Regions from separate parts of the Streptomyces sp. NPDC008317 genome, predicted to be linked through region 2. Evidence: riboswitches for the same ligand, from Rfam matches in the RefSeq annotation. Region 2 holds a riboswitch; each other region holds the start of a gene.

Region 1 (3,193 bases), on a different contig from region 2:
CGTGGAACCAGCCGCCGAGCGACGGCAGGTCGGACAACTGGCCCTGGACCGCGCGCTCCTGACCTAGGCGTACGAGCCCGCGCAGCACCTTCAGATGCGCGTCGGTACGGCGCTGGGCGGCGCGCGCGGCGCCCAGCGGCTCCAACAGGCCGCGCAGTTCCAGAAGGTCGGCCGCCTCCTGCTCGGTGGGCTCGGCCACCGACGCGCCGGCGTGCCTGCGGGTGCGGACGAAGCCCTCGGACTCCAAGGTGCGCAGCGCCTCGCGGACCGGCACGCGCGACACCCCGTACCGCTGCGCGAGCAGTTCCTCCGTCAGCCGGCCGCCCGGCGGGAAGAAACCGCTGACAATGTCGTCGCGGATGGCCGTACACACCACCTGGGCGGAGATACGCCGCCCCGTGCCGTCCGTCCCGTTCACATCCGATTCCGCATCGCAGGACCCCATTCTTTCCGCACATTCTGCGGTAACCCTATTCCAGCACACCAGGGATTCCGATCACAGTCCCGAATATGGGACTTCTTTTGGCGCGCGGGACCGATGCGGGACGGGTACGGCACGGGTACGGGACGGACGAAGGCCCCGGCGGGGGGAGCCGGGGCCTTCGTGCTGAGGGGGGTGGTGCGGTGGTTCCAGGGGGCGGTGGCGGGACCCCTGCGGGGTCCTGGGGTCAGACCGAGACGCCGTGCTTGCGCAGGTAGGCGATGGGGTCGACGTCGGAGCCGTAGTCGGGTCCGGTACGGGCCTCGAAGTGCAGGTGGGGCCCGGTGACGTTGCCGGTCGCGCCGGACAGGGCGATCTGCTGGCCGGGCGTGACGCTCTGGCCGACCGAGACCTGGATCGAGGACAGGTGGCCGTACTGGGTGTACATCCCGTCGGACATCCGGATCACGATGTTGTTGCCGTACGAGCCGCCCCAGCCGGCCTCGACCACGGTGCCGGAGCCGACCGCGTGCACGGTGGTGCCGCTGGCCGCGTGGAAGTCGATGCCGGTGTGGTAGCCAGAGGACCACAGGCCGCTGGAGGAGTGGTAGGCGGTGGAGACGTAGGAGCTGTCGACCGGCAGGACGAAGGAGCCGAGACGCTTGCGCTCGGCGGCGGCGCGGTCGGCGCGGGCCTTGGCCTCGCGGGCGGCCCGGACCTTGGCCGCGGCCTCCGCCTTGGCCTTCGCGGCCGCCGCGTCGGCCTTGGCCTTGGCCGCCTTGGCGCGGGCGGCGGCCTCCGCCTGCTTGCGGTCGGCCTCCGCCGTGGCCTTCGCGGCCTCGGCGGCCTTGCGCTGGGCCTCCGCCTGCGCGGCCAGGGAGTCGGCGAGCGAGCCGGTCACATCGGCGGTACGGGCGAAGACGGTGTTCGCGACGGCGTCGTGCGCGCTCTCGGCGTGGGCCGTGGCGGTCATCGAGGTGGCCCCGAACGCTCCGGTCGCGGTGAGCACCGCGACTCCGGCGAGCGTGCCGCCACCGCGGACGGTGCGTGCGGCGCCGCGACGGGGACGGCGGTGCTTCCCGCTGGGCGCGGGCAGAACGGTGAACGCCATGAAGAGGCGTCGCTCCTTTCCTTCCTTCTCGCCTACCGGGTTAGCTGACGGGTTCGGAGCAGGAAGGTCTCCTACGGGTCCGGCCGCCGCTCGGCGGTCGGTCCCGATTCACCCCAGGGACTGCTCCCTCGCGAGAGGGCTGGGTCCCCGGCTCCCCTGACGGGGACTCGGCGATGTGTGCCCGCGTGCCGCCGGACGCGGCTGCTGCTGACGGGCAACGAGCGAAGACGCTAACCGCGGTTTCGCCCATCCGCCAAACAGATCAGCTGATTTGTTGCGTACGCCACACTTCGCTGACACTCCCCCGCAAGTCCTCCCCAACTCCCGCACGGCGCTCGAAAACGCCCGCGCGGCGGTCGAAAACGCCCGGAACCCCGGCGCCGCAGGGGGCTGCCGGGGTTCCGGGGACGGATGGCGCGAGCGGTGCCGACCGCTCGCGCCGGGTGGCGCGTGACCCGCGTGACGCGGGTCCGACCGTCCGGTACTACGTGATGATGTTCACCGGTCCGATGCCCAACTCGCCCACCGGCCCGGCGATGACGGACGCGTCCCCGACCAGCACCACCACGAGCCGGTCGAGCGGGAAGGCGTTGACGACCGCGGCGGTCGCCTCCACCGTGCCCGTGGCCGCCAGCCGCGCGTAGAGCTCGGCCTGGTAGTCGTCCGGGAGCTGCTGCTCGACCTGGTCGGTCAGCGTGGCCGCGACGGCCGCCGACGTCTCGTAGCGCAGCGGCGCCACACCGACCAGATTCTGTACGGCGACGTCCCGCTCCTCGTCGGTCAGGCCGCCCTCGCCGAGCGTCCTGATGACCTGCCAGGTGTCGGCGAGCGCGGGCCCGGTGACCTCGGTGGCCACCGAGCCGCTGATGCCCAGCAGCGCGGCGCCCGTACCGTCGGCGGAGCCGAGCAGCACCTGTCCGAAGGCGCGTACGCCGTAGGTGTAGCCCTTCTCCTCGCGCAGCACGCGGTCCAGGCGGGAGGTCAGGGTGCCGCCCAGGCAGTAGGTGCCGATCACGCGGGCCGCCCACACCGGGTCGTGCCGGTCGGCGCCGGTACGGCCGATGAGGAGCTGGGTCTGCACCGCGCCCGGCCGGTCCACGATGACCACGCGCGCGGTGTCGTCCGAGGTGATCGCCGGGCGCGGGCGGGGCTTGGCGGCCGAGCCGCTCCAGCCGCCCAGGGTGTCGTCGAGCAGCCGCGGCAGGTCGATGCCGGTGAGGTCGCCGACCACCACGGCGGTCGCGGTGGACGGGCGGACGTGGGCCCGGTAGAAGGCGCGTACGGCCGCCGCGTCGATCCTGCGGACGGTCTCCTCGGTGCCCTGGCGCGGCCGGGAGCAGCGCAGCTCCGGTGCGAACAGCTCCTTGGACAGCGCCATCGCGGCCCTGCGGGCGGGGTTGGCCAGCTCGTGCGGGATCTCGTCGAGCCGGTTGGCGACCAGCCGCTTGATCTCGTCCTCGGGGAAGGCCGGGGTCAGCAGCGCCTCCGCGAGCAGGGCGAGCGCCTTGTCGAGCCGGGAGGCGGGCACTTCGAGGGAGACCCGCACACCGGGGTGGTCGGCGTGCGCGTCCAGCGTGGCGCCGCAGCGCTCCAGCTCGGCCGCGAACTCCTCGGCGGTGTGCTGCTCCGTGCCCTCCGACAGCGCCCTGGCCATGATGGTG
Region 2 (3,193 bases):
GCTGGACCGGAAGGGCTGACCGAACCGGCCGCATGCCAACGGCCCTGGCGTCGGGGGGGAGCGCCAGGGCCGTCGGGGTTAACCGGAGGAGCGGTCCCGGGTGGAGCGGGACCGTCCCAGATGGTTCAGACGGCGATGTCGTGGGCGCGGAGCCAGACGGCCGGGTCGATGGGGGCGGCCCCGGCGGCGGGGCGGACCTCCAGGTGGAGGTGGGGGCTGGTGACGTTGCCGGTGGCGCCGACGCGCCCGATGGTGTCGCCGGTGATGACCTCGCCGGAGGTGACGACCATGGTGGAGAGGTGGCAGTACCACAGCTCGGTGCCGTCATCGAGGGTGAGGATCACGCGGTAGCCGTACGAGCCCGCCCACCCGGCCGAGGTGACCGTACCGGTGTGGATGGCGTGCACCGGGGTGCCGGTGGGAGCGGCGAAGTCCTGGCCGGAGTGGGTGTTGGCCCACAGGGAACTGGCCTCGCCGAAGCTGTCGGTGAGCGTGTACGAGGCGAGCGGCTTGAGGTACGAGACCGCGAGGTGGGCCAGGCGCTCGGACTCGGCCTTGGCGGCGGCCTCGGCATCGGCCTTGGCCTGTGCTTCCGCCGCGGCCTTCGCGGCGGCGGCCTGCTCGCGTACCTTCTGCGCGGCGGCCTCGCGGGCGGCCTGCTGGGCCGCCGCCTTCTCGGCCGCCTCGCGCTCGGCCCGCGCGGCGGCGTCCCGCTGCCGCGTGGCCTCGTCGATGATGCGGGCGCGCAGGGCCTCACCGGGGTCGGTGGGCACGGGGGCGGCGGACGGCGCGACGTCGACGGAGGAGGCGGCCACCACGGCGGTCGGAGCCGTGGTCGAAACCGGCGCCAAGTCCGTAGCTGGGGCCAAGTCCGTAGCCGGAACCAAGTCCGTAGCCGGAGCCAAGTCGGGGTCCGGAACCAAGTCCGTGGCCGTATCGGCGGCCGTGCTCACGGAGGTCGTACTCACGGAGGTCGTACTCACGGAGGTCGTGCTCACGGAGGTGTCGGGGGCCGACACGTCCCGTACCGCCGCGCCGAAGAAGTCACCGGCCGTGGGCAGCGCCGACACGCCGGGGGAACCGGCGGGCGAGACCCCGGTCGAACTCGGGGGCAGGTCAAGGGAGTCGGGAATTTCCGGCAGATCCGGGACCGCTATGGGCGCGGGTACGGCGTCGGCCGCGACGGCCACGCCCCCGGCCCCTACGGCGGCCATCGCGGCGACGCCGAGGACGGTCGAGCCACGGGCCACGGAGCCGACGGAGCGCTGGCGCGGAAGCCGGTGACGGTTCGCGCCCTGAACGCCGTACGCGCCGTATCCGCCCTGCGCGCCCACGGCACCGGCGTCGCCCTGGGCCGCGACGTACGCGGCGGCTTCGGCAGTGGCAGAGACAGAGGCAACAGAAGCAGAAGCAGTGGCTTCGGCAGAGGCGGCGGAATCCCCTGGAGAATTCCAGTCGTCCCACTCGCCGGGGGGATCGGCCGCTGGGGCCGCCGGGGCGGGAGCGTAGGCAGGCTGGTTGGACGCCACGCGGGCGCACTCCTTTCCTTCCTTGTCGCCTACCGGGTTAGCTGACGGGTTCGGAGCAGGAAGGTCTCCTACGGGCCTGGATGCTGCCCGATTCACCCCATTGGACCCCTCCCGTACGCCAGGGTGTGGCGAGCAGGAGGGCGGGTCCCCGGTTCCCGCGGACGGGATTCGGCAAGCGCGCGGTGCCGCCTCTGTGGCGGTGGTGACAACCGCGCTGCGTTATCGAACGTTAATAGAGCCGGGGTCGTTTTCCAAGCCGAATCAAAGAGTTGACGTCGGGAACCAAACAGTCACGGAGTGCGTGATACGGGTAAACCCGGCACCGGATGTGGCCGGGTAGTGATGTGAGTGTGTGTCAGTTGTTATGCACAGGGGGACGGTTCGATTACGTACGGTCAGGGCGCGGCGCCGATTCCGTGTGCACGGCCGTGTACGGCGTCGGCCGACGGCCGGGGTCCGGCAGCCAAGCAACGGGCGGCGACGGGGCCGCTGCGGTCTCGCCACCGGTGTGGACCTCTGCCAATTCGCGAATCGCTTGGCAGGTCACGCACCCGGACCCCACCATGAGCAGGCCCCGTACATCTGTCATGCACTCGTCCTCTCCATGACGCCCAAGGGAGCTTTTCATGGCACGCCCCAGCGACCCCCAAGTACCCGCGCCGTCAAGCCCGTTGAGCCCGGCCGGTGAATCCGGCCAGGTTGGGCGCGAAGTCGACGCCGCGGGCACGCCCGGCGTTATGTCCACGGGTACGTCCGCGGGCACGCCCGGCGTGACGTCCACGGGTACGTCCGGGGTCGTGTCCGGGGTCCCGGTCCCGTCCGGGGTCGTCTCCGGCGCCGAACCCACCGGCTCACCCGGGCGCATACCCGGCGCCCCCGCCGGGGTCCCGCTCGCGGCGGAGACGCCCACCCGGCGCTCGCTGCTGCGCGGCACCCTCGCCTTCGGGGCCGCCGTCACCGTCGGCGTCACGGCGGACCTGACGTCCGGGATCGGCCGCGCGTCGGCCGCCACCGTGGACTACCCGTCGGCCTCCTGGACCCCGGCCAGTTCCGGCAACTACACGGCGTCCAACCGCACTTCGACCTACCCGATCAACCTCGTGGTGATCCACGTCACCCAGGAGTCCTTCACCGACACCATCAGCCTCTTCCAGGACCCCTCCCACGCGGCGGCGGCCCACTACGTCGTCCGCTCGGGCGACGGCGCCATCGCCCAGTGCGTCCGCGAGCGCGATGTCGCCTGGCACGCGGGCAACTGGGACTACAACACCCGCAGCATCGGCATCGAGCACGAGGGCTGGGTCGACCAGCCCGCCTACTTCACCACCGCGATGTACCACTCCTCGGCCGCCCTCACCGCCGAGATCTGCGACAAGTACGGCATCCCCAAGGACCGCGACCACATCATCGGCCACGTCCAGGTCCCCGGCACCGACCACACCGACCCCGGACCCAACTGGGACTGGGTCCGCTACATCCGCCTGGTCAACGGCACCTGACGCCTCCGGCGCGGAATCGGCGCGGAATCGGCGCGGAATCGGCGCGGATTCGGGGGACGGTGCCCGAGCGCACGGCGGCCTTCACCTCGTGGACGTGGCCGCGTCCAGGGGAGGCAGGAGGTCGCCGTGGTGGAGGCGGAGGAGCCGGTCGTGGGCGGGGGTGAA
Region 3 (3,193 bases), on a different contig from region 2:
CGTTCGGGCCGCCCAGGTAGCGGAAGAGCGGCAGGTCGGACGCCTCGGAGGCGGCGTGCGCCACGGCGAGCGAGACGCCGAGGATCGCGTTGGCGCCGAGCGAGGACTTGTCGGGCGTGGCGTCCAGGTCGAACATCGCCTGGTCGATCAGCCGCTGCTCGGTGGCGTCGTAGCCGACCAACTCCGGGCCGATCTGCTCGATGACGGCGAGGACGGCCTTTTCGACGCCCTTGCCCTGGTAGCGGTTCTTGTCGCCGTCGCGGAGTTCGAGGGCCTCGAATGCGCCGGTGGAGGCGCCGGACGGGACCGCCGCGCGGCCGGTGCTGCCGTCGTCGAGGCCGACCTCGACCTCGACGGTGGGGTTGCCTCGCGAGTCGAGGATTTCCCGGGCTACGACGACGTCGATGGACGGCACGAGTGTCTCCTTCAGTCCTTCTGAGATGTCTCTGTCTTTTTCGACCTGAGCCTAACCGTCTTCGGTGTCGCGCCCGGTACCGAGCCCGGACCCTGAGACGGAAAAAGGCCCCGGCCGGGCACGCTCGGGGGAGAGTACGTGCCCGGCCGGGGATCACATCCCGTGGCCTCAGCCCAGGTGCAGGTGCTGGCCCGGGTAGATCAGGTTGGCGTCCTGCACGATGTCCTTGTTCAGGTCGAACAGGTGCTGCCAGCCGCCGGAGACGTGGTGCGCGGTGGCGATCTTGGAGAGCGAGTCGCCGGAGACGACGGTGTACTCGCCGTTGCCCTTGCCGTGGCTCTTGTGGTGGGTGACCGGCGCGGAGGTCTCGGCCGGGGCCGGGGTGCTCTGCTGCTGCGACGGCTGCGAGGAGCTGTCGGAGGAGCCGGTGTTCGAGGAGTCCGAGCTGCTGGAGCCGGAGGAGCTGGAAGAGCTGGAAGACGACGACGAGGAGGAGGACGACGACGAGGACGGCGACGAGGTGTCGACGTTCGCCGCGGAGCCGCCCGAGGTCAGGTTGCCGGCGCCGGCGCAGGCCCAGGCACCCGGGCCCTGCATGGCGAGCAGCTTCTCGGCGGTGGCGATCTGCTGGTCCTTGGTGGCCAGGTCGGCGCGCGCGGCGTACTGGGTGCCGCCCGCGGCCTCCCAGCTCGACTGCGAGAACTGGAGGCCACCGTAGTAGCCGTTGCCGGTGTTGATGGACCAGTTGCCGCCGGACTCGCACTGGGCGACGGCGTCCCACGTGGAGACGGAGGCGGCGGAGGCGGAGGTGGCTCCGAGGAGCGGTACGGCGATCGCGGTGCCGGTGACACCGGCGAGCGCGGCGATGCGGACGAGCTTGGACGTACGGCGGTGCTTAGCCATGGTTCGTGTCCTCACCGACGCCTGCGAGGTGAGCTGTCGGGTTCGGGCGTGAGTTGCCCGGCCGGATCCGCGACCGCGGATTCCGTGCTTAACCCCGAGCCGGTGCGTTCCGCAGGCTGCGTGCCGTACGAACGTGACCGGCGAAAGACCTTGGGTCCCCCGCTCCTGCCTACGGCGCTTTCGCGTCGACTGTTCCCGTCGGTCGGCGGCAGGACTCGGCGTTCCTGACCGGCGGGGCCCGCTGTGGCGAGCGATGACGACGCTAAGCACAGGCGCCGGAAAGGACAAACATCCGCGTTCCGCCCCCGCACCGCTCCCGCCCCCAGAGCGGGTTCAGAGAATCGCAGGTCACAGGGGCCGGTTTCAGCGCTCTGCGAGCGGGCGGTCACAGGGGCGGGCGAGAGGCTTGTCACACGGGCCGCGGAGGACGTCGTACGGTTCGTCCGGTTTGCCCCCGCGGCCGTGACGGACGGTCAGAAAGACGCGGAGCCCTCAGCCGAGGTCAAGTGTCAGGATCTGACCCGGTTTGATGAGGTTCGGGTCCTGGCCGATCACCTGCCGGTTGGCGTCGTAGAGACCGCTCCAGCCGCCCTGGACGTGGTGGCTGGAGGCGATACCGGCGAGCGAGTCGCCGTACGCGACGGTGTAGTCGTGGCCGCCGTCGGCGCTGTGTCCGGTGTCGCTGGCGCCGGTGGCTCCGGTGCTGCCGTCGTCCGAGCCCTTGCCGGTGTCCGTACCGCTGTCCGCGCCCGCGTCCGTGACGGCGGTCAGCTCCGTACGGGTCGCCTGGTCGGCCGCGGCCAGCTCGGCGTCGGTGGGCACGTACGGCTTCGCGTGGCGGCCCGTGCCGGGCGTCGCGGGCGCGTCGGCGGTGGGCGAGCCCGGAGTGTTCCGCGAGCCGTCACCGGGCGACGTGGGGGTGACGGGGGCGGTGGTGGGCGCCGTGGGCGTCACCGGGGTGACCGTCGAGCCGTCGGCGGGCCCGGTGGGCGTGTCCGTCCCCGGCGCGGTCGGGATGATCGTCGGCAGCGACGGGTCGGTGTTCGAGCCCCCGGTGCCGCCGGAGCCGCCGGTCGTGGCGTCGCCGGAGGGCGGGGTCGAGGCGGACGGCGCCGGGGTGGTGGGGGTGGCCGCGGGCGTGCCGCCCGCCACGGGCGGCGTCACGGCGTCCAGCAGCCCCGTACCGTCCTCGCAGCCGGGCCAGGCGTTCGGCCCGAGGTCGGCGAGCATCCGCTCGGCGACGGCGATCTGTTCCGTCCTGGACGCGAGGTCGGGGCGTGGCGCGTACGCCTGGCCGCCGTAGGCGTTCCAGGTGTCCTGGGTGATCGCCAGGCCGCCGTAGAAGCCGTTGCTCGGGTCGGCGCTCCACAGGCCGCCGGTCTCGCATATCGCGACTTTGTCCCACGTGCTGGAGTCCGCGGCGTGCGCGGCCCCCGCGCCGAGGAGCGGGAGTGCGATCCCCGCGCCGGTCGCCGCGACGGTCACCATGGCCGCCGGGGCCTGTCGCGGTCGGCGGTGCCGGCCGTTCCCGGACGAGAGCATGCGGTCGCCTTTCTCGTAAGCCTTACGCGCCGGAGCGCGGTGCGTGACGTGACGGCGGCGGGGAGCGGGCCGGAGCCCGCCGACGTTGCTGGTGCTGTTGCTGCTGTCTCCGCTTCCGCTTCCGTGACGTCCGCCGCGTCTGGCGCGAGCCGTCCGCGAGAGGTGGCCGTCCGTACGCACCGTGCCCGTACGAGCGACCGCGCTTCTCGCGTTGACCGCAGAACGTAGCGGTGTTGGCCAACGGATCACAAGTCGGTGTAGCGATCATCACGTCGCGATCACGACCGTGACGCGCCGTCACTTCTGTTGCGCGGCCTCGGCGGTGAACGACAC

The links. Region 2 has a riboswitch for cyclic di-AMP ahead of ACFY9V_RS04850 (peptidoglycan DD-metalloendopeptidase family protein). Riboswitches for the same ligand answer to the same signal wherever they lie in the genome.
Region 1: it holds a riboswitch for cyclic di-AMP, as region 2 does, so the genes downstream of both, ACFY9V_RS30630 (M23 family metallopeptidase) here and ACFY9V_RS04850 (peptidoglycan DD-metalloendopeptidase family protein) in region 2, are expected to answer to the same signal.
Region 3: it holds a riboswitch for cyclic di-AMP, as region 2 does, so the genes downstream of both, ACFY9V_RS20550 (transglycosylase family protein) here and ACFY9V_RS04850 (peptidoglycan DD-metalloendopeptidase family protein) in region 2, are expected to answer to the same signal.

The regions. Positions count from the first base shown of each region.
Region 1 is NZ_JBIBFQ010000011.1:114,566-117,758, reverse strand. It holds gene ACFY9V_RS30635 (GntR family transcriptional regulator) at 1-445, opposite strand, end outside; gene ACFY9V_RS30630 (M23 family metallopeptidase) at 669-1,532, opposite strand; cyclic di-AMP (ydaO/yuaA leader) riboswitch at 1,548-1,715, opposite strand; gene ACFY9V_RS30625 (pitrilysin family protein) at 2,017-3,193, opposite strand, start outside.
Region 2 is NZ_JBIBFQ010000001.1:1,149,584-1,152,776, reverse strand. It holds gene ACFY9V_RS04855 (hypothetical protein) at 1-19, shown strand, start outside; gene ACFY9V_RS04850 (peptidoglycan DD-metalloendopeptidase family protein) at 126-1,250, opposite strand; cyclic di-AMP (ydaO/yuaA leader) riboswitch at 1,541-1,713, opposite strand; gene ACFY9V_RS04845 (N-acetylmuramoyl-L-alanine amidase) at 2,393-3,028, shown strand; gene ACFY9V_RS04840 (hypothetical protein) at 3,110-3,193, opposite strand, start outside.
Region 3 is NZ_JBIBFQ010000006.1:75,810-79,002, forward strand. It holds gene eno (phosphopyruvate hydratase) at 1-415, opposite strand, end outside; gene ACFY9V_RS20550 (transglycosylase family protein) at 584-1,318, opposite strand; cyclic di-AMP (ydaO/yuaA leader) riboswitch at 1,322-1,505, opposite strand; gene ACFY9V_RS20555 (transglycosylase family protein) at 1,811-2,860, opposite strand; gene ACFY9V_RS20560 (cytochrome P450) at 3,158-3,193, opposite strand, start outside.